Magnetococcus sp. PR-3: one gene and its partner. The main gene of each other region encodes a partner of the protein of the gene in region 2 in a complex. Links are inferred from orthologs where the notes say so. Each region holds a gene or a part of one and is shown on either strand. Other genes may lie near its edges.

Evidence for each region.
Region 1: the proteins of uvrB (region 2) and V5T57_RS01795 are in contact, whole or in part, in a crystal structure (PDB 7EGT), measured with the Thermus thermophilus proteins. The link is inferred for Magnetococcus sp. PR-3 from one-to-one orthologs. Residues at the interface, in WP_096411307.1 of Thermus thermophilus: Glu23, Leu25, Arg26, Asp27, Gly28, Glu29, Arg30, Phe31, Arg55, Glu326, Asp327, Phe328, Glu379, Ser382, Gln383, His398, Gly400, Arg401; in WP_096412145.1 of Thermus thermophilus: His654, Arg656, Phe657, Gln666, Asp668, Glu669, Lys680, Arg681, Leu682, Ser683, Lys685, Tyr686, Ala687.

The regions. Positions count from the first base shown.
Region 1 is NZ_JBAHUQ010000002.1:25,288-40,441, forward strand. What follows is about bases 7,460-10,352. They hold V5T57_RS01795 (ATP-dependent helicase), read left to right. Parts: upstream 7,460-7,843; coding sequence 7,844-9,862; downstream 9,863-10,352. Other genes in these bases: V5T57_RS01790 (chloride channel protein), read left to right, coding at 7,460-7,596; trmFO (methylenetetrahydrofolate--tRNA-(uracil(54)-C(5))-methyltransferase (FADH(2)-oxidizing) TrmFO), read left to right, coding at 9,980-10,352. Outside these bases: tkt (transketolase), read right to left, coding at 1-1,026; V5T57_RS01760 (dihydrolipoyl dehydrogenase family protein), read right to left, coding at 1,473-2,900; V5T57_RS01765 (hypothetical protein), read right to left, coding at 3,003-3,284; V5T57_RS01770 (hypothetical protein), read right to left, coding at 3,312-3,449; arsenosugar biosynthesis radical SAM (seleno)protein ArsS, read right to left, coding at 3,449-4,405; V5T57_RS01780 (SDR family oxidoreductase), read right to left, coding at 4,498-5,346; V5T57_RS01785 (hypothetical protein), read right to left, coding at 5,395-5,691; more of V5T57_RS01790, read left to right, coding at 5,848-7,459; more of trmFO, read left to right, coding at 10,353-11,311; V5T57_RS01805 (hypothetical protein), read right to left, coding at 11,709-13,097; V5T57_RS01810 (glycosyltransferase family 4 protein), read left to right, coding at 13,507-14,772; V5T57_RS01815 (M24 family metallopeptidase), read right to left, coding at 14,879-15,154. UniProt on the Escherichia coli protein: A helicase with DNA-dependent ATPase activity. Unwinds DNA duplexes with 3'-5' polarity. Translocates on single-stranded DNA with 3'-5' polarity. Initiates unwinding more efficiently from a nicked substrate than double-stranded DNA.
Region 2 is NZ_JBAHUQ010000004.1:70,789-85,954, reverse strand. Bases 4,103-7,007 are described here. They hold uvrB (excinuclease ABC subunit UvrB), read right to left. Parts: upstream 6,620-7,007; coding sequence 4,586-6,619; downstream 4,103-4,585. Other genes in these bases: V5T57_RS04335 (pyridoxal phosphate-dependent aminotransferase), read left to right, coding at 6,724-7,007; V5T57_RS04345 (chemotaxis protein CheD), read left to right, coding at 4,103-4,511. Outside these bases: V5T57_RS04370 (response regulator), read right to left, coding at 1-43; V5T57_RS04365 (response regulator), read right to left, coding at 43-429; V5T57_RS04360 (ATP-binding protein), read right to left, coding at 422-2,344; V5T57_RS04355 (TOL_0243 family YfiR-like periplasmic protein), read right to left, coding at 2,341-2,973; V5T57_RS04350 (hypothetical protein), read left to right, coding at 3,366-3,992; more of V5T57_RS04345, read left to right, coding at 3,996-4,102; more of V5T57_RS04335, read left to right, coding at 7,008-7,929; V5T57_RS04330 (ABC transporter substrate-binding protein), read left to right, coding at 8,210-10,855; V5T57_RS04325 (class I SAM-dependent methyltransferase), read right to left, coding at 11,043-11,810; V5T57_RS04320 (YdcF family protein), read left to right, coding at 12,234-12,782; V5T57_RS04315 (thioredoxin family protein), read right to left, coding at 12,783-13,028; V5T57_RS04310 (metalloregulator ArsR/SmtB family transcription factor), read right to left, coding at 13,039-13,410; iron-sulfur cluster carrier protein ApbC, read right to left, coding at 13,554-14,627; electron transport complex subunit RsxA, read left to right, coding at 15,134-15,166. UniProt on the Escherichia coli protein: The UvrABC repair system catalyzes the recognition and processing of DNA lesions. A damage recognition complex composed of 2 UvrA and 2 UvrB subunits scans DNA for abnormalities.

The DNA of each region.
Region 1 (15,154 bases), on a different replicon or contig from region 2:
ATCCCAACCCTCAGGCAGTTCGCCATTCAGGCGGGCCAGCATCGTCGCCGTCTCTTCGGGGAAGCGCCCTGCATAAATCTCACGGGTTGCCTGCCACTCCGCTTCTGCATCAGCCCCACGCTTGATCATTTGCTCAAACATGGTGGCGGTTTCAGCAGGGATATGGAAGCGTGCTTCAGGCCATGCATAGGCTTGACGGGTGGCCGCCATATCATCCCCTTTAACCGGGGAGCCATGGGTAGAGGCGGTGCCCTCTTTGGGGCTACCACGACCAATGACGGTCTTCACACGGATCAGTGAGGGACGTTCCTCTTCCTGCTGGGCTTGTAGAATGGCCGCCTCAATGGCATCCAGATCTTCACCATCCTCAACGCTCAGCACTTGCCACTCTGCAGCTTCAAAGCGCTTGGTCACATCTTCAGTAAAGGCGATCTCGGTGCTGCCTTCAATTGAGATGCCGTTATCATCATACAGATAGATCAGCTTACCCAGGCATTGGTTGCCCGCCAGAGCGGCTGCTTCATACGAGATCCCCTCCATCAGGTCACCATCACCCACAATACCGTAGGTGAAGTGATCTACCATGGGGTGGAACTCAGCACGGTTGATCTCTTGTGCCAAACGGCGCTCAGCCAGGGCCATACCTACACCCATGGCAAACCCCTGGCCCAAAGGACCCGTGGTGCACTCAACCCCATCGGTGTGGCCATATTCAGGATGGCCAGGGGTTTTGCTGCCGTATTGACGGAATTTTTTAACATCCTCAAGGCTAAGATCATAGCCACTGGTATGCAGCAGTGCGTAGAGCAGTGCCGAACCATGGCCCGCAGAGAGAATAAAGCGATCTCTATCGGCCCAGTTGGGATTTTTAGGGTTATGACGCATGATGCGGGACCACAGCACATAAGCCATAGGTGCCGCCCCCAAGGGCAGACCAGGATGGCCAGAGTTGGCTGCTTCGATGGCGTCCACCGCCAGCATACGGATGGTATTAATACAGAGACGATCCAGATCAGACGAGCTCATGGTGCGTAGTTCCGTCGTTTGGTATTGGGGAATGGCAAGGTGCCATGGCAAGTTTGGATTGAGCCCACGGGCAATTTTTCGCTTGGGGACAAGCGTTGAGACTCATGCAGCGTGCGAGGTAATCTCGGTGATGCAGCATGCGGTTTAAAGTCCCTTATGGGCTGGTTTCCGGGAGGCCTTATTAAGCAATAAAAACGTGAAAATTACAAGCGTTACATTCTGATCAACAGAGGATCTTGAAACCCATGGGATTTCAAGAGATTGTCGGAAGATGTGATTCGCGGATCCATATGCCCCATAACCGGATGGCGAATAGGCTATCCCGGCTAAATACCCCAACCCAAACCTGGCGGTGTGAATAGAAGAGATCACCCTCATCGATCTCTGGCGATCTTTGCCCCTGCAGACTTTTTTTGCCTTAATGCGCGGAAAAAAGCATCTGACAACTAGCCCAATTTCAGCAGCCAACGCACAATACGCCGGGTTTTTTCACCATACAGCGTCGGGGTGAAATATTGACCGGCCACCCCCTTATGAATTTCCGAACGGGTGGGATAGGGAATGATAGGTGCCGTCATCGCACCAATTTTCCACCCTTTTTGTATGGCAAAGATCCAGGGTGCCAACAGCTCCCCGGCCCCCCGGCCTACAATACCTGCACCTAAGATTAACCCTTTTTTACCCAACACCACCTTGATCATACCGGCACGCTCTCCCTCCGCACGGGCACGATCATTCTCCTGCATCGGTTTGTTCAAAGTTTGCGTCCACACCCCCCGTGCCTTGGCTTTGGCCTCACTCAACCCCACCCAAGCCAGTTCAGGATCGGTATAGGTCACCCAGGGTACCGCCGCATAATTGACCTTGGCGGGCAGACGGAACAGGATATTACGGATTACGATACCCGCATGGTACCCCGCCATATGGGTAAACTGATACGGGCCGACCACATCCCCAATGGCAAAGATATGTTTTTGGGAGCTGCGTAAACGGTGATCTACGGGAATACCCTGGAGACTAAAATCCACCCCAGCCGCCGCCAAATTCAACCCATTAACATTTGGGGTACGGCCCGCAGCAACCAAGAGATGAGAGGCCTCAATGGTCAGGTTTTCCCCCGTCTCCTTTTTCGTCGCGGTCAGGGTTAACCCCTCCCCCACTCGTACCACTTTATGAAAATCCAAGCCGATATGTAGAGTTATGCCTTCAGTTTCTAGACACTGCTGCACAACGGCTGCCAGCTCTGGATCATCTTTGGGTAGTAACTTGGAACGCACTAAAACCGTGACGTGTGAACCCAGGCGGGCATAGGCCTGGGCCATCTCTAGACCAATGGGCCCCCCGCCAATAACCAGCAAGTGGGGTAAAGGTTGGTCGTTATCAAAAATCGACTCATTGGTGAAGTAAGGCACATCCTCTATGCCTTCAATAGGTGGAATCGCTGGAGAGCTACCGGTGGCAATCACAAAACGTTTGGCGGACATATGCTGTCCACCGGCTTCAACGGTGTGGGCATCCACAAAGCGGGCGGCATCCCGAATAACCGTGCAACCTAAACCTTCAAATCGTTCTTGGGAGTCATGGGGTTCAATGGCGCCAATAACACCATGAATATGGGCATGTACCTTGTGCATATCCACCTCAGGTGGCGTGGTACAGATCCCAAATTGATCGGCGGTACGTATGGCCTGGGCCGCATGGGCTGCAGCCAGCAGGGATTTGGAAGGAACACACCCGGTGTTCAGGCAATCCCCCCCCATCTTGCCTTTTTCGATCAGGAGAACATTGGCACCCATCTGAGCAGCCCCAGCCGCAACCGACAACCCCCCAGACCCTGCACCAATCACACAGATATCATACGGATAACGTGCCATGAATAGTCTCCTGACCTTACTTGAGCCTGAGGATGATCCGACACCTCCATGAAAGGTTAGAACCATCCAAAAAGAGCCAGACTTTATCAGCCCAGTTCTATATTAATGTGTCTCACCACCACCACTGGCATCATCCCCGCTGCCGCTATCCTCACTATGGTCTGCATCGCTGCCGCTGCTCTCTTCTTGCGCTGATTCATCCTCAAAATCATCCTCGACAGCATCCTCAAGATCATGCTCAAACCGATCATCATCCTGATCACGACGATCAGCTGAACCACCTGTTTGCTTGGTCTGTTCTGAAGATGCCATTCTTTTTTTCATCACCAGACCAAGGACCAGCAAACCCACCATACCGGTGATGATAAAGCCAAAAAACCACATAGCCGCGACTCTCAGATATTCAAAGAATTATTGATTCGATTGCCGATGTTTGACCATGGCTCGATATTTACGGAACTGCATCCACACCAGCCCCACCACAAAAACCAACAGGGCAATACCACTGAGTACGGCAAAGGCTACTTTGATAAAACCCATCGCATCCATTAGGCCAGTGCCCCCCCACAGGATGAACCACTACCGGCTGTGCACCCCAAACAGTGTTCGGCAATCACCACCCGTCGTTTAAGCAGATCCTCCACCGTTACTCCCCCTATCTGCTGGCTCCCAGGTAGATTAACCGGCATGTTGAGCGCTAGATTGAAGTCACAGTCAAACAGAGTTCCATCCCACCGTACACTCACCTGATGGCGGCACATTAACCCCTCGACAGTCGAGGGATTAAAGGACTCCCGCAGCAGCCCCCAATAAGCCTCTTCCTTACCTTCCCGACGCAGATCTGCACGGAAACGACCAATGGGCATATTGGTAATGGTAAGCAGGTTGCTAAAGCGAATACCAAAACGATCCCACAGCTGTTTTTTGTAATCTTGCTCCAACTGGCACTGAGCTGGGGGAAGAAAAGGACCACCGGGGTTGTAGACCAAATTCAGCGTACTGCCCCCCTCGACCCCATAACCAAGACCATTGAGTCGCTTCAAGGCGGTAATGGCCCCCTGGTACACCCCTTCACCCCGTTGGCGGTCTACATTCTCCTCCAGATAACAGGGCATGGAGCCTACCAGATCAACCCCTTGCTCTTGTAACCAAGGGGCCAGATCTTGCCACTGGGGTTCATTATGAATCACCAAATTGGTGCGCAACTGAACTGCCACATCCCGGGCACGCAGCGCTTTGATAAAAGGCTGGATATGGCTATTCATCTCCGGGGCACCACCGGTGATATCCACTTGCGTGCAGTTGGACTGTTCAACCAGCGCCAAAACATGCTGCATCACCGTCCAATCCATCTGCTCTTTACGGTTGGGGGCTGCTCCAACATGGCAATGGCTACATTGCAGGTTACAGGTCAACCCCACATTTACCTGGATCAGGTCCAGCGAGGCGACATCCATGGTTGGTGTACCGGTGTGCTGTTTCAATACCGTGGAGAAAACATTCATACCATGATTACTTTCTGTTCAATCGACATCATCAACCCTACCGGTGATGGATACTTAGTCGGATATAGCGGATGATTCTTACAAAATTTTTTCTAAGAGACCTTAATCTGGATCCAATCCAAGATCGCAGTTGGCAAGACCCGCTGCAAAGCAGCAAACAAATAGGTGGGGGTTGTCACCGGATAACGCCGCTTGGGTCGATCACTCTCCAGGGCGTGGATAACCCGCTTCAACACCGCTTCAGGCGGCAGCTTAAAGGGTACATGCTGGGCATCTTGCAAGCGGGGCAGTTGGGCATCATAAGCGGCCCGGTGCACACTACCCTGATGGTCAATCCATCGCTGAAAAGCCAATAAGGCATTGGCGTTAATACGACTATGGATCGGACCCGGCTCTACTAAGGATAGATAGATACCCGTCCCTTGTAGTTCCAAGCGCAATGTATCGGTCAGACCTTCCAGTGCAAATTTGGTCGCATTGTAGGCCCCACGGTATTTCAGTGCGGTAAAACCTAGGATAGAGCTGTTTTGGATAATACGTCCATAACCTTGGGCACGCATAATGGGGAGAACATGGGTGGTGAGTTCATGCCAACCAAAGAGGTTGGTTTCAAATGAGGCGGTCAGGCAGGCACGGCTAAGATCCTCTACCGCACCTGGTTGGGCATAGGCACCATTGTTAAACAGGCCATACAGCTCACCCTCTGTACGGTTGAGCACCGCTTGGAGTGAACCGGTAATACTCTCTGAATCGGTCAGGTCCAGTAAAAAGGACTCAAAGCCCTCTCCACGCAGCCGTGTGACATCCTGTTCCTGACGGGCCGTGGCAAAAACCCGATAACCCCGATCTTTCAGGCCATGGGCCACACAGGCACCAATACCGCTGGAACAACCCGTAATTAAGATCGGACGCTGCGCCCGATTGGCTGGGGGCATAGACATGGGGTCAGGCTCCTTTTCATCAATAAAGAAGCCCGAAGCATAGCAGAATCAGTGCACCGCTTCACTGCCTTGAAGCTCGTTAAGGATCTCTTGCACCATAGGGTCATCCACTTCAGGAACCAGATCCCAACGGGTGACCCGCTCGATCTCCTCTTTAAACAACTCCTCCATGAAGAGCCGGTCCAGATGCATTTTCATCTCCTCTTGGGTGATGATGGGCATGGGGGGACGCGCAGAGATGGCGGTTTGATCCTGTTTACTGATCTCTTCAACCGCTTGGGCTGGTGAAGGATCGAGCAGGGAATGGGTAACGGCAGGATTGTTAGACAGTGGCATGATCAACATAATTGGTACTCCCAGTTTTAAACGGTACCCGTTTTTTTTGCAGTTTCTGGTGATGCATCCCCTTTAATGGTTGTGACTGAACCGGGGCTTACACTACACTCACGGGGACCTTCTTATCTCTATCTATCGGCATTCAGCCCGGATCGCTTTAGCACAATGCTTAATTATCTCAACCGTCTTGGGGTTAACGAACATATCATCCTCTCTGCCATCGCCATTATCATTGGCGTAATGGTGGGCTATGGGGCGATCTTGTTTCGTACACTTATCGAAGGATTTCAGCACCTTTTCCTTGGAAGTGGTACCGAAAATGTTGGACAGCTGGTCGCTGGCCTAGAGTGGTGGCATGTGGTACTGGCCCCCATGATTGGTGGTGCCCTGGTTGGCCCTCTCGTCCATTTTTTCTTTCCGGGTTCTCGCGGGCATGGCGTACCAGAGGTGATGTCCTCGGTCGCGTTGCATGGCGCGAAAATGAATCTTAAGGATGGTGTGGGTAAAATGTTGGCCTGCTCCCTCTCTATTGGATCCGGCGGCTCGGTCGGCCGGGAAGGTCCTGTGGTACACCTGGGTGCGACCTTGGCTTCATGGTTTGGTGGCCGCCTGCGTATGTCGACCAAGCATATGCGTACCATGGTGGGCTGTGGGGCTGCTGCGGGTATTGCGGCATCGTTTAACGCCCCCATTGCTGGGGTGATGTTTGCGTTGGAGGTCATTTTAGCCGACTACGGTTTGGCAACCTTCTCTCCTATTGTACTTTCATCGGTTATTGCCACCGTTATTGCCCGACTGCACCTGGGCGATTTTCCGGCCTTTATCGTACCCCACTACACCCTGGTCTCGGCCTGGGAAATACCCGCTTATGTGGGTTTGGGGCTGGTGTGTGGTATTGCCGGTATTCTGTTTATGCACACCCTCTTTAAAACGGAGGATGTGATTGGCAAGATTAAAGCCCCCCGCTGGATCAAACCCATGTTTGGGGGTTTGGTTCTGGGTCTGATCGCACTGCAATTTCCTCAGATCATGGGTGTGGGCTACGACACCATGAACAAAGCCCTGTTGGAGCAGATGATCGGCCCCACCATGTTGATGCTGGTTTTTGTCAAGATTATGGCGACCTCCATTACCCTGGGCAGCGGCTTCTCTGGTGGTGTGTTCACCCCTAGTCTCTTTTTAGGGGCTATGGTGGGTGGGGCTTTTGGTACCTATGCCCATGCACTCTTCCCCGCGATTTCTGCAGGCCCCGGTGCCTATACTTTGGTTGGTATGGGGGCTATGGCTGCTGCTGTTTTGGGGGCACCCATTGCATCGATTTTGATTCTGTTTGAACTGACGGGTGACTACCGGATTATGCTGGCCTTAATGGTCGCTTCTATCGTGGCGACGCTGTTGATTAATCAGGTCTATCGGGACTCGGTATATACCAAGGCCCTGCGCCGAAAAAATATTGATCTATGGTCGGGGCGGGAGTCCGGCCTACTCAGACACATACCGGTTAGCGCCATTATGAAGCGCACCTTTGAGATGATCCCCGACAGTATGAATATTCGAGATCTCAAAGAAAAAATTCATCGAACGCGAGAAGAGAATTTTTTGGTGGTCAATGACCAAGGAGACCTTAAAGGCATTGTCTCTTTTCAGGATATCCGCGGTGTTGCCTTTGAAGAGGGGCTGGAAGATCTGGTCTTGGTGCGGGATATTGCAACCCGAGAATTAATCACCGTCACCCCCAGCGATAATCTATATGATGCCTTCCGCCGCATGGGTTCGGGCAACGTGGAACAGTTGCCGGTGGTCAGTGAGGATAACACCGCCCAGGTTCTGGGTATTATCACCAACCATGATGTGATCCAAGCCTATAACCATGCACTGCTGGAGCGGGAAGCAGAAATGATGGATAACCGTTAAACGGTTTACTCTTCTAGGCTTGCGTAACGGGTGTGACACTCGACCCATGATGCATGAAAAACGGATATACGATGGCTGGCACACGGCCTAACCCCTTTGTGCCAGCCATTTATGAAAGATCTGGTTAAAAAACCATCCAACGCTCATACCCTGGGTATACGGCCACCAAGGTCGATCCCCAGACCCTCCATCACATCTATTTCAAGGGTTTTGGATCTTGGCAACGATCCAAACGCACGAGTACCCCATGGATCATCCGATTTTGCAGAACCTTAACCAACCTCAGCTGGAAGCCGTTACCACCACGGAAGGACCCCTTATGGTCCTGGCTGGGGCTGGATCCGGTAAAACCCGCGTTTTGACCCGGCGCTTGGCCTGGATTATTCAAAATGAGCGGATTTCACCAGAAGAGGTCCTGGCGGTTACCTTTACCAATAAAGCCTCTAAAGAGATGCGGGAACGGGTACAGGAACTGCTGCAAAGTGATGCGCCAGGACAGGCTCACCGTTTTTGGATTGGTACCTTCCACGGTATGAGCGCCCGTATGCTCCGGCAGTTTGCCGACCGTTTGGGGTTTGGTCGAGATTTTACCATTCTCGACTCCAGTGATCAGGAACGCATGTTCAAACGGCTTTGTGAAGAGCTCAGTTTCTCTGACAAATATTGGACCCCCAAACGGCTGACCCATACCATTGGCCGCTGGAAAGATGATGGTATTCGCCCCCAAGATCTTACCGATCGGGAGATCCGCAAAGATTGGGAGCGGGATCGCATCCGCCAAATGTATGAACGGTATCAACAGGCCCTGCAACAGAACAACGCCATGGATTTTGGCGACCTATTGGTGCATTGCCTCAATCTTTGGGATCAAGAACCAGAAGTGCTCACACACTTCCAAAACCGCTTCCGCTATATCCTGGTGGATGAGTATCAGGACACCAACCATATCCAGTACCGCTGGATCAAAGCACTGGCAGGGGAACGCCATAACCTTTGTGTGGTGGGTGATGATGATCAATCCATCTACAGTTGGCGCGGGGCACGTATTGAGAATATTCTGAAATTTGAAGAGGATTTTCCTAAAACCAAAACCATTCGGTTGGAACAGAACTACCGTTCCACAGGGAATATTCTCAAAGCTGCTGGTGGGTTGATTAACCATAACCAGGGCCGTATGGAAAAAAGCCTTTGGACCGAAGATGCCCAAGGCGATACGATCCACTTTCTACGGGCAGAGAGTGGTGAGGATGAGGCCCGTTTTATTGCCTCAGAAATTCAAACACTCTGCCCCACCGGGGCCTATCAAAATGCGGCCATTCTCGTTCGTACATCCCGTCAAACCCGCTCTCTTGAAGAGGGACTCATGCGCTCAGGTATCCCCTATCAAGTTGTAGGGGGCTTACGCTTTTTGGACCGTGCAGAAGTACGGGATGCCTTGGCATATTTACGTGTGGTGGCGTCCAACCGGGATGATATTGCTTTTGAACGGGTGGTTAATGTTCCCAAACGGGGTATTGGTCCAGGCGCGTTACAATCCTTGCGGGAGATTGCGGCCCAGGAACAGTGCTCGTTATTAGATGCCGCCCGTTTCGCAGTGGACACCAAAGCCATACGCGGTACCGCCATTAAAGGACTCAGCGCTTTTATTAAAGTGATTGATGATGGCCGCAACCTGATCCATGAAGAGGTCACACCAGCCGAGATGCTGAATAAACTGTTGGCCTTTAGTGGCTACCGGGAGCATGTGCGGGATATGGAGAACGGTAGTGACCGTATTGATAACCTGGATGAACTGCGTAACGCGCTCTCCCGTACGGAGAGCTTACAGATGTTTTTGGAAGAGACCGCTCTCGCTACAGATATTCAGGACTCTGGCCCGGTTTCTGACCGAGTAGTGATCTCTACCTTGCATGCGGCTAAGGGGTTAGAGTTCCCTTGGGTCTTCCTGGTCGGAATGGAGGAAGATGTCATGCCCCATAAACTGGCCATGACTGAGCAGCCGGAAATTGGGTTGGAGGAGGAGAGACGTTTGGCTTATGTGGGCATTACCCGGGCCAAAAAGCGTCTTTACATCACCATGGCGCGCAAACGGTGGATGTACAACAAACCGGTGTTTCCCATCCCTTCCCGTTTTTTACAAGAGCTACCTCAGGATATTCTGGAAGATCGGGGTTTTGCGGTCAAAACCCGTCGGGGCGCTACGGGATCTTTGGCTGGTCTACCCGGGGGAATACCCAAAAAGCGCCCCAAATTTCCCATGCGCTGAGCCAATTTTGATTGAACATACCTAACCCCCACAGATCATAAACAGGTTTGCTTTACCAACGATCTGCGGGGAACAACGCCCTGACCAACACGGCAAGACAGAACGAGTATACTCTCCATGGCACATACACCCATCACCATTGTTGGCGCAGGTTTGGCTGGTTCTGAAGCAGCATGGCAACTGGCCCAACAAAATATACCCGTCCGTATTTATGAAATGCGACCAAACACCATGACACCAGCCCACCAGTCGGGAAACTGTGGTGAACTGGTCTGCTCCAACTCCTTACGGTCGGATGACCACACCAATAGTGCGGTAGGGGTACTGCACGAAGAGATGCGCCGGTTGGGTAGTCTGATTATGGATTGTGCCGATACCCACCGTGTACCGGCTGGCGGCGCCCTGGCGGTGGATCGTGATGCCTTTTCAGAAGCCATTACGGAAAAATTGGAACAGCACCCGCTGATTGAACTGGTACGTGAACAGGTCACCGTTCCTCCGGTTCATGAGGATAGCTATACCCTAATCACCAGCGGCCCCTTAACCAGTGGTGGACTGGCTGACTGGATTGAAGAACGGGTGGGCAAACGCATGGCTTTTTTTGATGCCATTGCCCCCATCGTTGCGCATGATTCCATTGATTTTAATAAAGCCTGGAAGCAATCCCGCTACGACAAAGGAAGCGGCAGTGACTACATCAACTGCGCCATGGATGAAGCGCAGTATAAAACCTTTATTCAAGCCCTTCTGGATGCTGAAAAAGTGGTCTTTAAAGAGTTTGAGGCCAATACACCCTACTTTGATGGATGTTTGCCCATTGAGGTGATGGCGGAACGTGGCTTCGAGACCTTGCGCTATGGACCCATGAAACCCGTGGGATTGACCAACCCCCATATGGAAGAGAAATCCTACGCCATTGTTCAACTTCGACAGGATAACAAGCTGGGTACACTGTGGAATATGGTGGGTTTTCAAACCAAACTCACATGGCCTGAGCAAAAACGTATTTTTTCAACCATTCCAGGGTTGGAAGAGGCCGATTTTGTCCGGTTGGGTGCTCTGCACCGCAACACCTTTATCAACAGTCCAGAGCTACTGACTGAATCCCTACAGCTTAAAAGCCAACCCAATATTCTTTTTGCTGGCCAGATTACTGGTGTGGAAGGGTATGTGGAGTCTACCGCATGTGGATTGATGGCTGGGCGGGTTATTGGCCATTTATTACGAGATGAAACCATTCAAATGCCACCTATTCTCACCGCGTTAGGTGCATTAATGAGTCATATTACCGGCGGCGCGGATGCCACACATTTTCAGCCGATGAACATTAACTTTGGTCTCTTCCCCAACTTTGAGCAACGCGTTCCAAAAAAGCAGCGTAAAGGGGCGTATGCACAGCGGGCCCTTGAACACATGGATGCTTGGATTGCTCAACAGAACGTAAAATAGAACCGCAGGACTCATGCCTATACATGGTGCAGGGTAGAGGCCACGTGTGTATGCCATTCCACCCTGCTGTGGCTGGACGGCTACCCACAGTGCTGTACGGGAGTAAGCAGCAAAGCGCCTGTATATGGCACGCTACGCCCCCAACATGGCAAACCCGGCAGGATCAACCCCCCCCCGCGATCCATCTCTTCAAACGCTTCATCAAAACATGCTTGAGCCAATATCTTTCAAACGCACGGAATGTGCCTTTTTCGAATGAACTGGAAGGTCTGGCGCTCTATGGCTGCCGCAATAGCATGCTCAAAACAACAATTAGAATTTGTGTACGGTATATCAGACGGATAATGGGAAAAACCATCTAACTTTTAGAGTCGTATGTTTTATGCTCTTCTTTAAGTTAAAAACGTTTCTTAGCAAAGCTATTCATCACAACAAAGAACACCATATACACAAAAATGGTGTAACCAAGCATGGTACCAAAATTACCTAAGAGTTTACCCCATGAGGCTTCATATCGCCCTAGGGCCGTCCAACCCAGTGCCAGAATAAACATAATTTTAAAGTAGTAATCACGCACAGTTCGAACAATAACTTGGAAAATAATACCAACAATAACCCCAAAGATAAATAAGGGCACAAACATGAGTGGAACACCAAAATCCACATAAGATTCGGTAATATAGCTAAATGCATGATTGGTTCGGTTACCATACCCCCCAGCAACCATAACACCTGCATATTTGCGTACTTTAAAGCTCTCTGAAAACAGAATGGGTTTGTCTGGGAAGAAAATCCGAGGCATAAAGATATGTTTCAACGCCCCAAAAATAAGCCCTCCATTTTCATGTGGAATGATGGACGGCACCCGTTCTACCACAAGGCTGGAATAATAAATTTCCCACATTCGGTTACCAAACGCAGCACTGGTCTCTTTAACTTCACTATCCGAGTGCCAGTTTGAAATAAGGTTACCAAGGACCGAGAGCTTATCAAGCTGTGTGTCAGAACCTGAAGACTGGTAGGACAGATAGTAGCGCCAATCACTTTTAATACCTGTCCAAATTGTGCCGACAGCTGTTGTCAATGCAATAAGGAATACCATCTGCAAAATCAACTGGTTCTGGAACTTTGAGCGTCTTGCTCCAATCATCGTATCAATAATAGCCACAAAGAACATAATCAAAGAAATACGGAAATCTGCAAAGAAGTTGGTCGCATTCCAGATCACTTCAATAAAAACAATCAACCAAACCCATAAATACTTTCTTTGTTCTAAAAGGCCCAGAAGAATCAGGTAAAGAACGCCAATTTTTAAACTGACAATCGCAACAACAGGCTGCGTCAATACAGGGACTGACCAAGCCAGTGAGATAATGATATTCTTAAAATATAAAATGAAAAAATTGAAGTATATTAGCAACTTAAATGACAAGAAGCTTTGTGGGTTTTTCTCCCATAATGAGCGTTTTTTGGAACCGATTGCCATTCCTCTATTAATACCTAACGAGAGGAAGACCAAACTGGCTAAGCCAATCATCACATAGGGGGCATAATCAACTTGTACAGAACGCAGCTCAATGCCTGTCAGGGGCATATAAAACAGGCCAAACGTAATTTGCAGCCACTGGAATGAAATGGCCAAAGGAAGAACGATTAGCCCTGGAACCCCTCGATAGGGCACAAACATCCAGATCAAGCCTAACGCCCACATACTAAATAGGGGTAGGAGTGACTCTCCCAAGGCTGAGAACAGTAGGCCTGTAAATGTAAAGATCAGCAAAAACAAGGCGAAAAACCTCTTACACAATCATTACAGGGCATAACATTTTTCAATCCTAACGTTCGCGTACATCTTGTATTTTTTCACCTATTCTGTTGATGACCATACCTTAGGGTGAGCATTGAATATTATGGGAATGAATGAATAATGGATGCAAGGGTACGTCACGCCATGCGGTAGAACTAAGCTCGCAACGTATCCTTTTAATAAGATGCAACATTGAAACCAAAGTGTTGGCAACCTATGATTCCACCAAAAAGCCAGTGGCATAGTATTTGTTTACATGATCCTGATGTGATATGAATCAATAGCGTACAAGCCTATAATCGAATTATTTTATCTTCTATCTATTATATGAATAACCTGATCTTGTTATTTAGTTAGGTAAAGTTAAATGATATAGAGCTATAACAGAATGATGGATTGTTTCTGGTGTATCAATAAATCACTTTATACGCACAACTATCCTGATATCACTTCTTGGAAAAGTATAATGGATACTCTCCCCACAGAGCGACCTATTCTTGTGTTAATGGGTTTTAATGTCATTGTTTCTGGTGCTGAAAAAATGATTTTTCGTACCATTCAGGCATTAACCTCATCTGGCATGCCGGTTCATGTCATCTTGAATAATTGGAAGCATGATACCATGGATACTGCCATTGAAGAGGCGGGTGGAACATGGCAGGAGGGTCCATATAATTTCCGACTTAGGCGAATTTATCCCAAAGTCAGTGATTATTTTAAACTCTTTTTTTATTTACTCAGACTTAACTTTTTTTTGCTTCAACAGCTTCTCAAACATCGCCCTAGATCTATTCTTATGAGTAATATCGCAGACGCAACAGCGGCATTACCCGTACTTGTGCTCGCAAAAATTTTAGGCATACAACTGATCCTGCGGAGTGATAATGTCCCGTTTGGCAAACGTTTTTACCAATTATACTGGAAATATGTTCTTGCTAAAATAATGGATAAGGTGATCGGCGTATCTCAATTTTGTTTAAACCGTTTACATCAGGTCGGGGTACCTACCGATAAGTCGGTGTTAATTTATAATGTACTCGTGGATGACCGCTTTAAATCAACATTCAAACAACCTCATAAAAACACCACGCTGGAAATTTTATATGTCGGACAAATTCTTAAAGATAAAGGCGTGTATACGGTCATTCATGCCGTTATGCACCTTCTTAAGCAAGGGTATCCACTGCATTTAACCCTGGCAGGTCGTATTCCTGATTGGCCACAAAGCCATGTGGATGCCTATAAGATGATGCGCGACACGGTCACTCAAGCAGGCTTTGATCAACAGATTCAATTCATTGGTGCATCCGATAACATTGCCCAATTGATGGCACAAAGTGACCTTCTGCTTACAGCCCCAACGAATGAAGAAGCGTTTGGGTTGGTGTATCTTGAGGCCATGGCACTGGGCTTACCGGTGGTCACATTTAACCGGGGGGCCATTACTGAGATTGTGCGACATGATGAAACAGGGTGGATTTGTACCGAGGAAAGCTTAGAGAGCCTTATTGAAGGCACACGTTATGTCCTGGATCATCCAGATCGTCGCCAGTATTACAGTGAACAGGCCAGACATATTTTTACCTGCTCGGACCACCCTTTTTCAGAAACACGTTTTCAGATCGATACTTACCAACTTTTCACAAAGCCATAACACCGCATGATTGCCGACCAACACTGAACCTTTACGCTGTAGAATGCACATTACCCAGCATACAGAGTATACTGCTAGCTGCTACTAAGCGGGGCTCAGCGGGCCATTACACTTCCAGAAATTTAGGGAAAGTCGTTAAATTCCGGCACCCACCATTTTCAATCACAACCACATCCTCTAATCGTACCCCACCCCACTCTGGATAATAGAGACCAGGCTCCACCGTTACAACATGGCCAGCCTCCATGGTCATATCACGAATAGATATGCGTGGCACTTCATGAATCTCCAACCCTAGGCCATGCCCTGTACCATGAAAAAAGCCCCGCTGTTTGCCATCCTCTCCTGGCCCGGTTGGAAAACCTTGTTCGGTAAACGCGTT
Region 2 (15,166 bases):
CAATGGTTAAAACCAGAGGTTCCTGTTCAGGCTCCTGAGACATTATGCCTTCTCCAATAAGGGTTCAATCCCTTGAACCAGGGCATGCAGATCATTAAGCGGCTTGAAAAAAAGCTGGTTTTTGGTCATGCCCAATCCCTGCAAGACATCCGAAAGCTGATAATCCACCGAACCGGTATGGATAATAAACCGCATAACGGGCCAGCGCTCTTGAGCCTGAATAATAAACTGATCGCCATTGATCCCTGGCAACCTCAGGTCGACCACAGCCACCGCAAAGTGTGTGGTTTCACATAGGGTCAAAGCCTCTTCAGCACTCTGTGCTGTGGTGACCAGAAAATCATACTCTTCAAGAAAGGCAGCCAAACTAAAGCGGATAGAAGCTTCATCATCCACCACCAGCACATGCCGATTTTCCCATTTATCCATCACCCTCTCCCACAGGCTCAGGCAGTGGAAGACGTACAATAAAGCAGGACCCCTGCCCTTTGACCGACTCAACCGACATACTACCACCATGGTTTTCGGTGATAATAAAGTAGGAGACCGACAGCCCTAGCCCCGTCCCTACGCCCACCTCTTTGGTGGTATAAAAGGGTTCAAACACCCGGCTGCGTACCGACTCTTCCATCCCGGGTCCATTATCCTCCACCTCAATACAGACCGATTGATTCTCCGTATAAAGGCGCAAGGTAAAACAGGGGGCCTGGGTGGTACCGGCCATGGCCATGGCTTGGGCACCATTTTTTAGCAGATTCAAAACCACCTGCTGAATTTTAGTGCCGTCACAGGGAACCTCAGGCAGATCATCGGCATAGTGTCGGACCATCTCAATTTTACGGAAGTCATACTTCTTCTTCAGATCATAATCATTGGCCGCCAACTCAATGGTTTGGTCCATCAGTTCAGCCAAATTATGGGGATAAAAGCTAGACTCACTCTTGCGGCTAAAGCTGAGCATATTCTCCACAATACGGGCGGCCCGCTTACCAGACTCCAGCACCGATGCCATCATTTCAGGCACGCCACGCTCCTTGAGGTAGTGGTCTAGAGGGTCCATTTCCAAACCACACTGGGCGGCCACTTTTTGATTGCGAGGAGAGTCCGGGTTAAGCCGTAGTTCCATCACCTGAATATTCTGCAGAATACCGGCCAGAGGATTATTAATCTCATGGGCCATGCCAGCAGCCAGCCCACCCACTGAGAGCATTTTTTCCGACTGGATCATCATCTCTTCAATCTGCACCCGGTCGGTCACATCATCCACCCGAATCACCGCCCCCTGCACACGGCTCCCCACCAAAGGAAAGATGACAATATCGGAAAAACGTTGTGCCTTGCCCAAGAGACAAGCGACCTTGGCGTCCTTCTGAATCTCATTCTCCGCCATGGCCCGTTTAATTTTATCCCACTCTCCCATCATTTCCGGGAAAGCCTCTTTTAAGGGAAAACCCAACACCTGCTCAGCGGGACGCCCGGTTAGCACCGCCGCTTTATGGTTCCACTGGGTAACCCGACCCTCCAGATCTACCCCGACCAACATCGAGGGCATGGAGTCAATAATGTTAGAGAGCATATTACGCAGGTGCCGTAGCTCTCTTTCATTACGCTGGCGCTCGGTCAGATCCAATCGCAAAGAGCGATCCTGAGTTTCAATGGTGGCCACCATGCTGTTAAAGGCTTCGGCCAACCGTCCAAACTCATCTTCACTACGTTGAGGTACCCGTAAGGAGTAATCTTGATCTTTGGCAATACGGCTGGCGGTATCCACCAATTGGGAGGCCGGTTCTGAAATCAACCTTTGCAGTAAAAAGGAGAGCGGAAAAGCCGCAACAACCGTCAATAGAATAATAATGGCTGCTGCAATCAGCAGATTTAAAAACTGCCCATGTAGTTTTTGTAGACCTGAGTAGATGGCGATACGCCCAACAGGGGTGCCCTCTACTTCAATGGGCAGCACCACCTCTATACTCACATCGGTGTGATGAACACCCGCAACTGTAGAGAGGGTGTTACAGCGTGGTGCGTTTTGCGCATCCCGATAGTAGTGGGCGAAGGTCCGTTGATCAGAACCATACAGACACGCACTTAAGATGGCGCTTTCTGCACTCAGTGCGGCCAAATTCTCCTGGCCCAGGCGCTGATCATCAAAAGCAAGTGCGGCGGTACTTCGATCCCCAATAACCTTGGCCAACACCCGCAGCTCTTCGGTCATAGCCCGATCAACGGCCTGCTTGTTTAACACAACAAAAGCAGCACCTGAAATAAGCAGGCCCAGTAGGGACACGGCCATGATCATGACCACCAGCTTCCATTTAATCGGCAGGGTAGAGAGCGACTTCATGGTGCCCCTCCCGATCTGGAGTCACGTACAATATCTGCAATTTCCAGCAATTTGGCGCTTATTTTCAGCCCTTCGCGCCGGGCGGAATCCAAATTAACCTGCAGACGCACCTTATCCCGTTTGATAATAAAACCAATGACCCCACCCTGGGCGGCAAAACGGGGCTGATCACTCACAGTTAGAATGCCCGAATGACGTAATGTGGTAAGGGCCTGCTGCAAAGGCCACTGGCCAGAACGCCCCACAAAGACCACAGAACATCGCTGAAGATGCTGCAGGTCCTCTGCACGCACCACCTTCAGTGCCTTACCTTTGGCCTTATGCCGCTCAATGGGGTCAATCATGCGCCCAAAAGGGTCTGTACCGATTAAACAGATCTGGATCTGCTCGGCATCTTTTTTAAGGCTGGCGTGGGGAAAGTCAATAAAACGAAGAAAATTATAGATATAAGCGGCTTTGACTTTATACTCGACCTGCTTGGCTTTACTTAACGGTCGGGCACGGGCCATGGAACCCTCGGCACACACTAAGAGCACCAAAACCGGTATGAACCATTTCAACATATGGCCCATACCGTGCCGCAGCTTGGCCAGCACCATACTGCTGGAATGCGGATTACCAGACCTCATTTTTTCCGTACATACCTTTTGCAGTTTATAGCCATAATCGTCAAAGTATTTGATGCTTTACTCCAACAACAACCGCCCTATCTACAACAGAACCTGTCAAAAAGACTAACACTTCTATATCTCTATGAATAGCACTTTACCCACCACCAAGACTGTAGAATAAAGTGTGGAGTTTACCCCCTCACCTCAATAGAGGAACGAGAGAGACAACACCACATGGTTGGCTGCATTCTTCAACCCTAGCAACCAACCTGTCATAAGCGATGAAGAAACCACGCCAACCGGCCCGTTGCTTAAAAAGAGGCTTTAACCCACCCCTGAAAATATGTCATGGTGAACAGATCGTTTCTCTTCGCGACATAAATGGTGATACACAACCAAATAGGGTGGCCATGGCAACCTCCTGGACCTTTGAGCTGGATCTACTAAAAGAGCTGTTCAATATCGGCATTGGCCGCTCGGCTGACACCCTGAGTCGCATGGTAGATGATGAAGTTCTCTTTCAGATCTCAGATGCCAAGCTACTCAGCCCAGAGCAACCGGCAACCCACCACACCCCAGAAGAACTGTCCTCTTTTACCGTTCAACTGGCGTTTCACTATCAAATTGATTTCGGTAACCACTCTATCCCCACCATGGTCACCCTACTGGCCAGCCCCGAACGGGTGAACCGGCTGATCGCCCGCCTCTATGGTGAGGCGACCAACACCCATGAGCTGGATGAACCCAGCCGGGATGTCTACCGTACGGTGATGGATCTTTTTGTCTCAACCTGTATGGGGAGTGTCTCTGATCTGCTTGGGGTAACCGTTCGCCAGGAACGTATCTGTTTTGAGAACCATGACCTGGGTGCCCAAGGGCTCGCCTGCCCAGCCAGCAACAACTGTCTCTGTTTGGAAATTGCGTATACCATGCCCAACATTGAACTGGAGGGCCAACTCCACCTGCTGTTTGATGCCGCCTTACTGCCGGATCTCACCGAGCGGTACCAAACCATTTTGGCTCGGGCCGAGGGCTAACCCATGCAAAAACGCCCATCCAGCGATATGAATCTAGGCCCAGGAGAGCTCTTTATCGGCTTTCGCCATGCAAAAGTACGTACCATTCTTGGCTCTTGTGTCTCTGTCACGCTTTACCATAAGGGTCCTCGCCCCATGGGGGCCATCTGCCATGCACGGTTACCCAACTGTGGGCATGATCTGGATGCCGCAACCCTACTTCGGGATGACGACACCCACTACATGGATAGTACCCTGACCTTTATGATCCGACTGTTCCGTGAGATGGGCTTTAAGGATGAAAATGTGGAGGCCAAACTTTTTGGCGGCTCCAATATGTTTGATAAAAAAGCAGGCCCCAGCTTAATTACGGTTGGGTTGCGCAACATACAGACAGCCATGGATATTCTTAACCTTGAAGGCCTGCATCTGGTGAGCTCAGATGTCGGTGGCAGCCAGAGCCGCACCCTACTCTTTGATACCAAAACCGGAGAAGTTTTCATGAAGCGTGGCGGCATGCTGCCCAACGAACAGAGCTAAGGTCACCACCCTATTTTGACCCATAACTCGGCGACTTCAGCCCACCTAATCGGCCCCATAGGTCAGTACCTTCGTTACAGCAGTGCCGTTTTCTCCAGTTCAAGGATTTGATCACGGAAGAGAGCCGCCTGTTCAAAGTTCAGATCTGAAGCGGCATCATGCATCTCTTTTTCCAGCTCTTTAATGCGTTTTTCCAACGCTTTTCCAGCCAGGGGTTGCATACGATCCACTTGGGACTTGGCCTGACCTTTCCCCTTTTTCCCCCGCCCTTTGGCACCAGATGCCGAGCCCGTCTCCATCATCTCTCCCATAACATCCGACACCTCACGTCGAACGGACTGGGGTATAATGCCATGCTCTTCATTGTAGCGGATCTGTATGGCCCGGCGCCGATCCGTCTCCGCCAACGCCCGTTCGATTGAACCGGTTCGCTTATCGGCATAAAGGATGACCCGACCGTCCACGTTTCGGGCCGCCCGGCCAATGGTCTGTACCAAGGAGGTTTCTGAACGCAAAAAGCCCTCTTTATCAGCATCTAAGATCGCCACCAAACCCACCTCAGGAATATCCAGCCCCTCCCGTAACAGGTTAATACCAATCAACACATCAAACTCACCCAAGCGTAGATCACGAATAATTTCCATACGCTCAATGGTATCGATATCCGAGTGCAGATAACGCACTTTGATATCCAGATCCACCAAATAGTCGGTTAAATCTTCCGCCATACGCTTGGTTAAGGTGGTGGCCAGAATACGATGACCATGGGTAATAACCTTTTTGATCTCATGGATCAGATCATCAACTTGATGCTCCACAGGCCGTATTTCAACCTCAGGATCGATCAGACCCGTAGGACGAATAATCTGCTCAACCACCCGTCCATCGGCCTGGTCCAGTTCCCATTGAGCTGGGGTCGCGGAGACATGAATGGTGTGGGGACGCATATCCTCCCACTCTTCAAATTGTAAAGGACGGTTATCCATGGCCGAAGGTAGACGGAACCCATACTCCACCAAGGTGCTTTTTCGTGAACGGTCCCCCCGATACATTGCCCGTACCTGTGAGATGGTCACATGACTCTCATCCACAAACAGCAACGCATCTTCAGGGAGATATTCAAACAGTGTGGGCGGGGGTGCGCCAGGTTTGCGTCCGGTTAAAAAGCGGCTGTAGTTCTCAATACCTGTGCAGTAACCCAACTCCTGCAACATTTCCAGATCCTGGCGGGTTCGGTTTTCCAGACGCTGGGCTTCCAGTAAGTGGCCATGTTTGTGGAAATCCTCCAACCGACTTTTAAGCTCTGTTTTAATGCCCTCCAGAGCTTGTACGATGGTGGAACGCTGGGTCACATAGTGACTGGCCGGAAAAAATGCCGCACTGGGCGCCGCGCCATAGTTCTCCCCCGTTAATGGATCGACTTCACTGATACGATCCACCAAATCCCCAAACAGCTCAACCCGGATCGCACGGGCATCCTCATGGGCAGGAAAAATTTCAAGGGTATCCCCCCGAACCCGGAAAGTACCCCGCTGAAAATCGATATCATTGCGCTGATACTGCATGGCCACCAGCTTACGAATGATCTCACGTTGCTCGATCTCCTGGTCCACCTCCAGCTCCAAAGACATCGCTTCATAAGACTCTGGCGAACCTAAACCGTAAATACAGGAGACCGACGCGACAATGATGACATCCCGCCGGGTAAGCAGGGCACGGGTTGCAGCATGGCGCATACGGTCAATCTGTTCATTGATGGAGCTATCCTTCTCAATGAAGGTATCGGTACGGGGGACATAGGCTTCAGGCTGGTAGTAGTCATAATAAGAGACAAAATATTCCACCGCATTATTTGGAAAAAAGGCTTTCATCTCGCCATACAACTGCCCCGCCAGGGTTTTGTTGTGGGCCAAAATGATTGCGGGGCGGCCAGAGCGCTCGATAACATTGGCCATGGTAAAGGTCTTACCAGAACCGGTAACCCCAAGCAGAACCTGATCTTTTAGGTTTTCTTCCAAACCATCCACAAGCTGTTCAATCGCCTGTGGCTGATCCCCCTGGGGTTCATACTCAGAAACCAGATCAAAGCGAGCAAGATCAGCACGCATGGGAAAGCTCCACTTCTGTTACCAACATGGGTGTTGAAAGCGCATGACAGTAAGCGTATAAAGGGCGGGTCATCTTCTTATAACGTATAGGAGTTTCGTGAATCATGGGTATTTTGTCGAATCGTGTTGCCAAGGTTAAACCCTCTGCGACATTGGCAGTAACTGCCAAGGCCAAAGAGCTTAAGGCAGCCGGACGTGATGTTATTGGCCTCGGTTCCGGCGAGCCCGACTTTGACACGCCCGATCACATTAAACAAGCGGCTATCGAAGCCTTGAATGAAGGCTACACCAAATATGTCGCCGTTGCAGGCATGCCAGAGCTGCGCACCGCCATCGCCAAAAAATATGTGGATGAGACAGGCTGTGACTACACTGCGGATAACACCGTGGTTACCGTGGGTGGTAAACAAGCCTTCTTCAATTTGGCACAAGCTACGCTGAATGAAGGGGATGAGGTTATCATTCCAGCCCCTTATTGGGTCTCCTACCCTGACATGACATTGCTGGCCGATGGTACGCCTGTCATCGTCAACACCCAAGAGAGCAATGGCTTTAAACTAACCCCAGCTGAGCTGGAAGGTGCCATCACCTCACGCACCAAATTTGTGGTGATCAACTCCCCTTCCAACCCCACAGGCAATGCCTATAGTATTGCCGAGCTGAAAGCCATTGCGGAGGTTCTGCGTAAGCATCCTCATGTCTGGGTGATCAGTGACGACATCTATGAAAAAATTGTCTATGACGGTTTTGAGTTCGCCACGCTGGTCAAGGTTGCACCTGATCTGCAAGATCGCACCGTTATTCTTAATGGTGTGGCCAAAGCCTACTCCATGACCGGTTGGCGTATTGGTTATGCCGTCGGTCCCGCAGATGTCATTAAAGCCATGGCCAAGATCCAGGGGCAAAGCACCTCCAACGCAACCTCTTTCGCCATGAAAGGCGCTTTGGAAGCGATCACCGGACCTCAGGATTGTGTTGAGCCTATGCTCAAAGCCTTTAAAGAGCGCCGTGACTATGTGGTTGGCCGTCTTAACGCCATGCCTGGTGTAAGCTGCCTGACCCCAGAGGGTGCTTTCTATGTGTACCCCAATGTTGCGGGCCTGGTTGGTAAAAAAGCACCAGATGGCACCGACCTAAAAGATACTGTAGCATTGGCCTCCTGGATGCTGGAAGCTGAGGGCGTAGCTGTGGTTCCAGGTGTGGCCTTTGGTCTAGACCCTTACCTGCGTCTCTCCTATGCCACCAGCATGGAAGATCTGGTTAAAGCTATGGATCGCATTGAAAAAGTCGCTAAACAGCTAAACAGCTAAACCATACGGTTAAGCTTTTTATCGTAGAAAAGGGTGTGTCCCCATGGACACACCCTTTTTTTTACCCACCCGCATACCCCCACTTAGCTCATCCCTCCCTCGCCTTCCACCTCTCATCATCCATCCCCTTACACCCGACACCCAACCTGCTCTCCATGCCCAGGTAAGCCACCGGCTAGAACTTATACCTTTATTCCTAATCTAAGGATCTGAGGACCAACAGGTTGAGGTAGAACACACCAATGCAGAACTTTGTGACTGAAGAGGATCAGCATTTGTCATGCCGATGCGTATACCATACCTTTTCTCTTGTATGACGCTTGTCCTGGCGTTGATTGGTATCATACCCACCTCAGCCTTAGCCAAGCAGAATGTGGTGTTACAGCTCAAATGGTTTCACCAGTTTCAGTTTGCAGGCTATTACGCGGCACTGGAGAAGGGGTTTTATCGTGAAGAGGGGCTAGAGGTTGAAATCCGCCAAGGAGGCCCTCAGATCCAGGTGGATCAAGAGGTGCTGAGTGGACGGGCTGAGTTTGGCATCCTGGCTTCCGAACTCATTAAAAAACGCATTGATGGCAAGCCCTTGGTCTTATTAAGCGTGATCATCCAGCACTCAACCCGCGCTCTTATGTTTAAAGCCGACCAAAACATTACAAAACCAGCTGATTTAATTGGAAAAAAAATAATGCTGAACCGGAGTGAACTGGCTGAGTTTTTGGCCATGTTCCGACAGGAAGGTATTGATCCCAAAAAGCTGTTCATTCTATCCAAGGATTGGCGCGCCAATGAAAAACTGATCTCTGGCGAGATCGATGTCATCAATGGCAGCATGGCCAACCAACCCTTTATATTTAACAGCAAAAATATCGCTGTCGACATGCTAAAACCCTTTGATTATGGGGTCGATTTCTATGGAGATAGCCTTTTCACTACACAGGCATTTTTAAAAGACAACCCCAAACAGGTCGCAGCCTTTAGGCGGGCATCCCTCAAAGGTTGGCAGTACGCGTTTAACCATGTGGATGAGATGATCGAGCTTATCCAAAAGCGCTATGCCAGCAAAAAATCCACACAACAGTTAACCTATGAAGCCCAAACTCTACGACAGCTCATACTCCCGGATATGGTGACATTGGGGCACATCAACCCAGAGCGCATTCAACGTATTGCCGAGACCTATCAAACATTAGGCATTGTTGATCGTTCCCTAGATCTCGACGCTTTTATTTATGCCCCCCCAACACACCACGATACCTATGATATCCAGCATATACTTTGGGCGGGTGTCCTGGTCCTGTTGGCCACAACCTTACTCTTGGCCCTATGGCGGCATTTATCTTTGCGCAGCATGCATGTTGCCCTACATCAAACCCACCAGCAGTTAAAACAAGCTTTGGAAACCGCACAGGAGAGTGAATCCCGCTACCGTGCCCTCTTTGAAGGTAGCCAAGCTGTGGAGCTATTAATCAACCCCAAAAATGGGCAGATTGAAGATGCCAACCCCAGTGCCCAGCACTTTTATGGGTATAGCCATGCTGCCCTATGCCAACTAAGAATTTATGATCTAAGCCTCTCTCACCCCACACGTATAGAACAGGAGATGTCTCAAGCCAGTCGCAGCACCCAATCCCCCCTACACTGCCAGCATCGGTTAGCATCCGGGCAGACCCGTCATATTGAAATGTACTCTGGCCCCATCACCATCCAGAACCAGAGGCACCTCTATGCCATTATTCATGATGTAACCGAGCGCATTAAGACCCAGCAGCAGCTTGAAGATGCCCGGAAACAGGCGGAGCAGGCCAACCGTGCAAAGAGTGCTTTTTTAGCGGTGATGAGCCATGAAATTCGCACCCCTTTAAATGCCATTTTGGGCATGACCGATGTACTCCTAGACTCATCCATGCATGAAAAACAGAAAACACAGCTTGCGGTCATTAACCAATCCGGCATGGATCTGCTGGCTCTTATAGAGGATATTTTAGACCTTACCCAGATTGAGTCGGGTACCATGCTTATGTATTACAACCCGATCGACCTGCAAACACTGGCACACACCTGTATTCAGCGTCATCTTTCACGCGCCATGGATAAAGGGTTAACACTCTTCCACCGTATTGATCCAGCCGTGCCCGAGCAGGTGATGGGGGACCCCAAACGCTGGCAACAGATTTTAGATCATCTGCTGGATAACGCGCTTAAGTTTACCGAGCAAGGTGAGGTCATTTTACAGATCTCACTAACAGCCCCCTGTCATATACATTTTTCAGTCTGGGACACGGGTTTGGGGATTCCCCCTGAGCAACAACAGACCATTTTCGCCCCATTCACCCAGGTTGACGGCAGCCAAACCCGAGCTTTTGGCGGTATGGGTTTAGGTCTCTGTTTATGTAAAAAGCTGGTTGACCGTGCAGGGGGTAAAATCTGGGTAGAGAGCAAGCTAAGCCAGGGCAGTGTCTTCAACTTCACCCTACCCCTGCTCACATACGAAGCAGAGAATGAGACAACAGCAGGTAACGAGCCACCCCAACCTGCCCCATCTAGCCCCTGTGCATGCTCTATCCTGCTGGCGGAAGATATCGACTCCAATGCGCTGGTGATCACCGCATTTTTAAGCCAAACCCCCCACCACGTTGAGCAAGTCACCGACGGGCAGCAGGCACTGGACCAGATCCAGTCTGGCAAAAACTACGACCTCATCCTTATGGATATTCAAATGCCGCAGATGGATGGCCTGGAAGCCACCCGTCAAATTCGCAACTGGGAACGTTCCATGGGCACACCCCATATCCCGATTGTGGCCCTAACCGCCCACACATTGGAGCAGGATGAGCAGCTCGCCCTTAAGGCAGGCTGCAATGCTTATTTAACCAAGCCCATCAGTAAACGCAGCTTGCTTGATACCATTTTACGTTATGGCGGCTAACGTTGTATCGACCAAACCCGATACAACGCCTGAATTGATACCACATCACCACCCCAGCCTGACCGGTACAGGTGCGTTCCCCCCCCTTCAGCAGGCTACCAGGACTACCCCTTTGTCCCCATTGCCCAAAGCGGGGTTCTTCTTATTAGAGGCGAATGTGATAACGCCGACGCCCACGCCTTTACTTCTACGTTGCTCGGTGTGCCACAAAACGCAACCGCACATAATCCGCCATCCAGTTGCCGCTTGTATCCATGAGACACGGTTTAAGCAAAGCCTCCACTTCGGCATAAAAGTGATCACGATCCATATCCGGTGCTAAGGCCAAAAAAGGGTCCGCAAAGGTTGATAGCCATCCACGTATCCCTTCACCCAAAGGTGTTGGCCGTGGGGTCAGCTGAATATTCTCGACCACAAACCCTGCTTTTTCCAATAACTGCCGGTAGTTTTCAGGGGTGGGAAAGAACCATGGGTGCTGAGCGGTATGGTTAGGATTATGCTGTTTCAGCACACCATTAATGGCCGTTATAATCGCCGCCACATTACCATAGCCCCCAAACTCCCCAACAAACCGACCCTTTGATCTTAAATGCGCATGAACCGACCGCAACACAGCATCGGCTTGGGGCATCCAGTGCAGTGCCGCATTGCTCAAGACAGCATCAAACTCGTGGGACAGGGTAAAATGCTGACCATCGGCCTGAACCACCTTCACCCCTTTTTTAGAAGCCTGTTCAAGCAGTTCTGAAGAGCTATCCAACCCCACCACATGGGCGCCCTGCGCCATCAACTGGGCCGCCAACACCCCATCACCACACCCTAAATCAAGCACCTTCTTTCCGTTCACCTCTCCAAGCAACGCCAGCAGCGGCCTGCCCAGCTCAGCCACATACCCCCCGTGATTGGCGTAAAGATCAGCCTGCCATGATTGCTTGGCCTTAATATCTGCTTGCATAACCCAAAGGTATCCTCTCGTTCCAAGGGAAGGCCCCTTCCCTATCTAAAAAACTGAATCTGCACCGCTTGTGTTCAACACACCCTACCCTAAACACCTAGGACACCGATCACCCACTTGTTATGCTTAATCCGGCTTTGATCGTGGTTGTAAGCAGTCCTTGGCGACCAGACCGACCCGCCCCATGCTTGAGCGTGACCCGTAAGGATGTAACCTGATTACGTCACCCATGCCACACGCTGTAGATATTCTACCCCTTCTACGCGTGAATCAGGGTAACATGGCACCAGGAACTACTTGGGAGAGAACAAAAAATGACATCACCTAACCGACGCTTTTTATTATTAAATTATTATGCCACACCGGTATAAAACCCTGGCCAAGCTTGTGTTGCTGTTTGGGCCAATGATATGGATCAGTTTGATGATCTGGCGGGACGATTGGAAACAGGCGGCACATTGGTTAATCACCAACGATCAACCGGTGATGGCCGATGCGATTGTGGTGCTGGGTGGTGGCATTCCGACCCGCCCCAAAAAAGGTTTTGCCCTACTTGACCAGGGGTGGGCACCACAATTAATTTTTGTTGGGGATAACCGCTTAACGCTCCAACAAATTGGGCGCTATTACTGCAACATCTGCGATTTTAAGCGGCCAGATGTACACATACTTGGCGCGACCCTCAGCACCCATGAGGATTTACGGACAGTACGCACACATCTCAAGCCAGGGGCTTATAATAAGATTCTTTTGGTGACGGACCCCTACCACACCCGCCGGGCGCGTATTTTAGCAACACGCTTATTTGCAGCCCAAGATATGCAGGTTCATGTCATCAGCAGCCAAGGCTACTTTAAACTCAAACGTCCAGATACACCGTGGTGGAAAGATACCCTAACCCTAAGAACAGTGGTGAGTGAATGGATTAAACTCCTGATCTACACACCACTCATATGGATTATTGGCTGGTAGCTAGCACGCGTCATCCTGCAACCATGCTTCAATATCCTCTTGATCCGGCAACCCGCCACAATGAACCAACGTGTGATCAACCACCACACCCGGCATGGATCGCATCTGGTAGCGACGCATAAGGTCAGGGTCTCCACTATGGTGAAGATCAATCTCTACCCCTAACCGTTCGGCATGCATCTCAATAAGGTCACAGGTGGTTTTGCAGCTTTTACAACCACTGCCCAGAACCATAATATGCTTCACAGCTCTCTCCTCACCCACACTGACCATCAGAAGAACAGCGGTTTGGCCGATTTTCCATCACATCCAAGCGTTTTCGGTCTTCATGGTGCGGACTATCTATCGCCAAGCCCTGATGAACAGCTTTTAAAAGGTCTATGGCCCACAGAGGGAGTTGAGGGTGGATTTGATAATAGATCCATTTCCCCTCACGGCGCCCTTGTATGAGTTGACTGTTCTTTAAGAGTGTTAAATTACGAGAAATCTTAGGCTGTATGATATCCAGCCCATGACTGATCTCACAGACACACAGCTCACCTTCTGCCAACAGCAGCATCAATGCACGTAGACGTATGCCATCCACCAACATTTTCAGCACGGTTTCTGGAATCAAAAGATCAGACATGACAGCTCAACCACTCCCGCCAGGTTGTCATTAACAGCATCCACGTATCATAAAAACAAGCCGCCCATTAGACCATAAAAAACGGGTGGCCTATTCAAGACCACCCGTCCAGCAACAGGGGTAAACCCGATCCTGTTGTGCGCTTATTCGACAACAATCTTAGGCATCTTGGGGGCACTGCCACCGGCTTCCAGCTTGGCTTTAACCGCTTTGGCAATTTCACCATACTGCTTGGCCTGGGGTGAGTCAGGCCGTGCAACGACGATGGGCTTACCGGAGTCGGAATCCTTACGAATATCTTCGCTGATTGGAATATGACCCAGGAAGGCCATACCTGTATTTTCCGCTTCCTTCTCAGCACCACCATGGGAGAAGATCTCTGCGCGATGTCCGCACTCAGAACACTCATAATAGGACATATTTTCAATAATGCCCAACACAGGTGTCTCCACCTTTTTAAACATGTTCACCCCTTTACGCACATCGGCCAGGGCAACATCTTGAGGGGTCGAAACAATGACCACACCACTCAAAGGAACCTTCTGGGTCAGGGTCAACTGGGCATCACCTGTCCCTGGGGGAAGATCGATCACCATATAATCCAACTCACCCCAATCGATATCCCGCAACAGCTGCTCTACAGCCATACCGACCATGGGACCGCGCCAGATCATGGGTGTATCTTCTGGCATGAAGAAACCCATGGACATGATCTTTACCCCATATTTTTCCATGGGGGTAACCTTCTCACCTTTTTCAGCCTCAATACGGGGCATGCTCATCACACCCATCATTCGAGGCAGACTTGGACCATAGATATCGGCATCCAAAATACCCACCCGGGCACCTTGTTGATGCAGCGCCAACGCCAAGTTCATGGTTGTGGTGGATTTACCCACACCACCTTTACCGGAAGCCACAGCGATGACCTGTTTGACACCAGGGATTAAAGGCTCAGCTTGCTGCTGAGGATTTCCACTCATATTCACAGTTAAACGCTCCACGCCAGCAATGGCACTCAAAATTTGTGTGCACTGTTCTTTTAAGGGTTCGATATGGGGTACAGTCGCTTCGCTGATCAGCAGATCAAACTCCACCGCCCCCCCATCAATCTTGATGTTTTGTACAGAGCCCGATGAGACAATATCCCGACCTACGCCGGGATCTACCACCATGCGCAGGGCATCAAGAATCTGCGGCTCTGAGACATTCGTCATCCATTCAACTCCTACCATCATCTCACAAAGAGATTTTTCTATAACCGACCAAAGCATATAGAGACCACAGCCTGCGTCAAGCTTCGGTTTATTCTTATTAGTTGCTGCTGTAGACAGCTGGTGGTGGATGAAATTCCCAGTCAGGGGTCACTTTTTATTTTTATACCCCATAAAAAAAGATAACCCAACATTAGAACAACCCTATATAAGCAAAAGGTTTAATCTGTTACATCTTTGTTTTATTTAATAATTTAACACATATACCTGAGTGTTACATGGCATTTGCACTAGACATTATATACACCATTTTGTAAAGTGATTGGCTGTGTAACTGCCCTATTAAGCACGCGCTAAATTTTGCAGCGCCAAATTTTTATGCTAACGTTGGCAGTCATGTTATGCAGGGGTGATGTCTTATCTTCATCCTTGCGGTTGAAGGGGTCACCAAAGGTGGCTGGCTCCACTAAGCAAGGCAAAGTTCGCCTAACAACCGGGACAAAGTTGCTATGACCGAAGTCTCCTTTTCCAACTTTATGTTG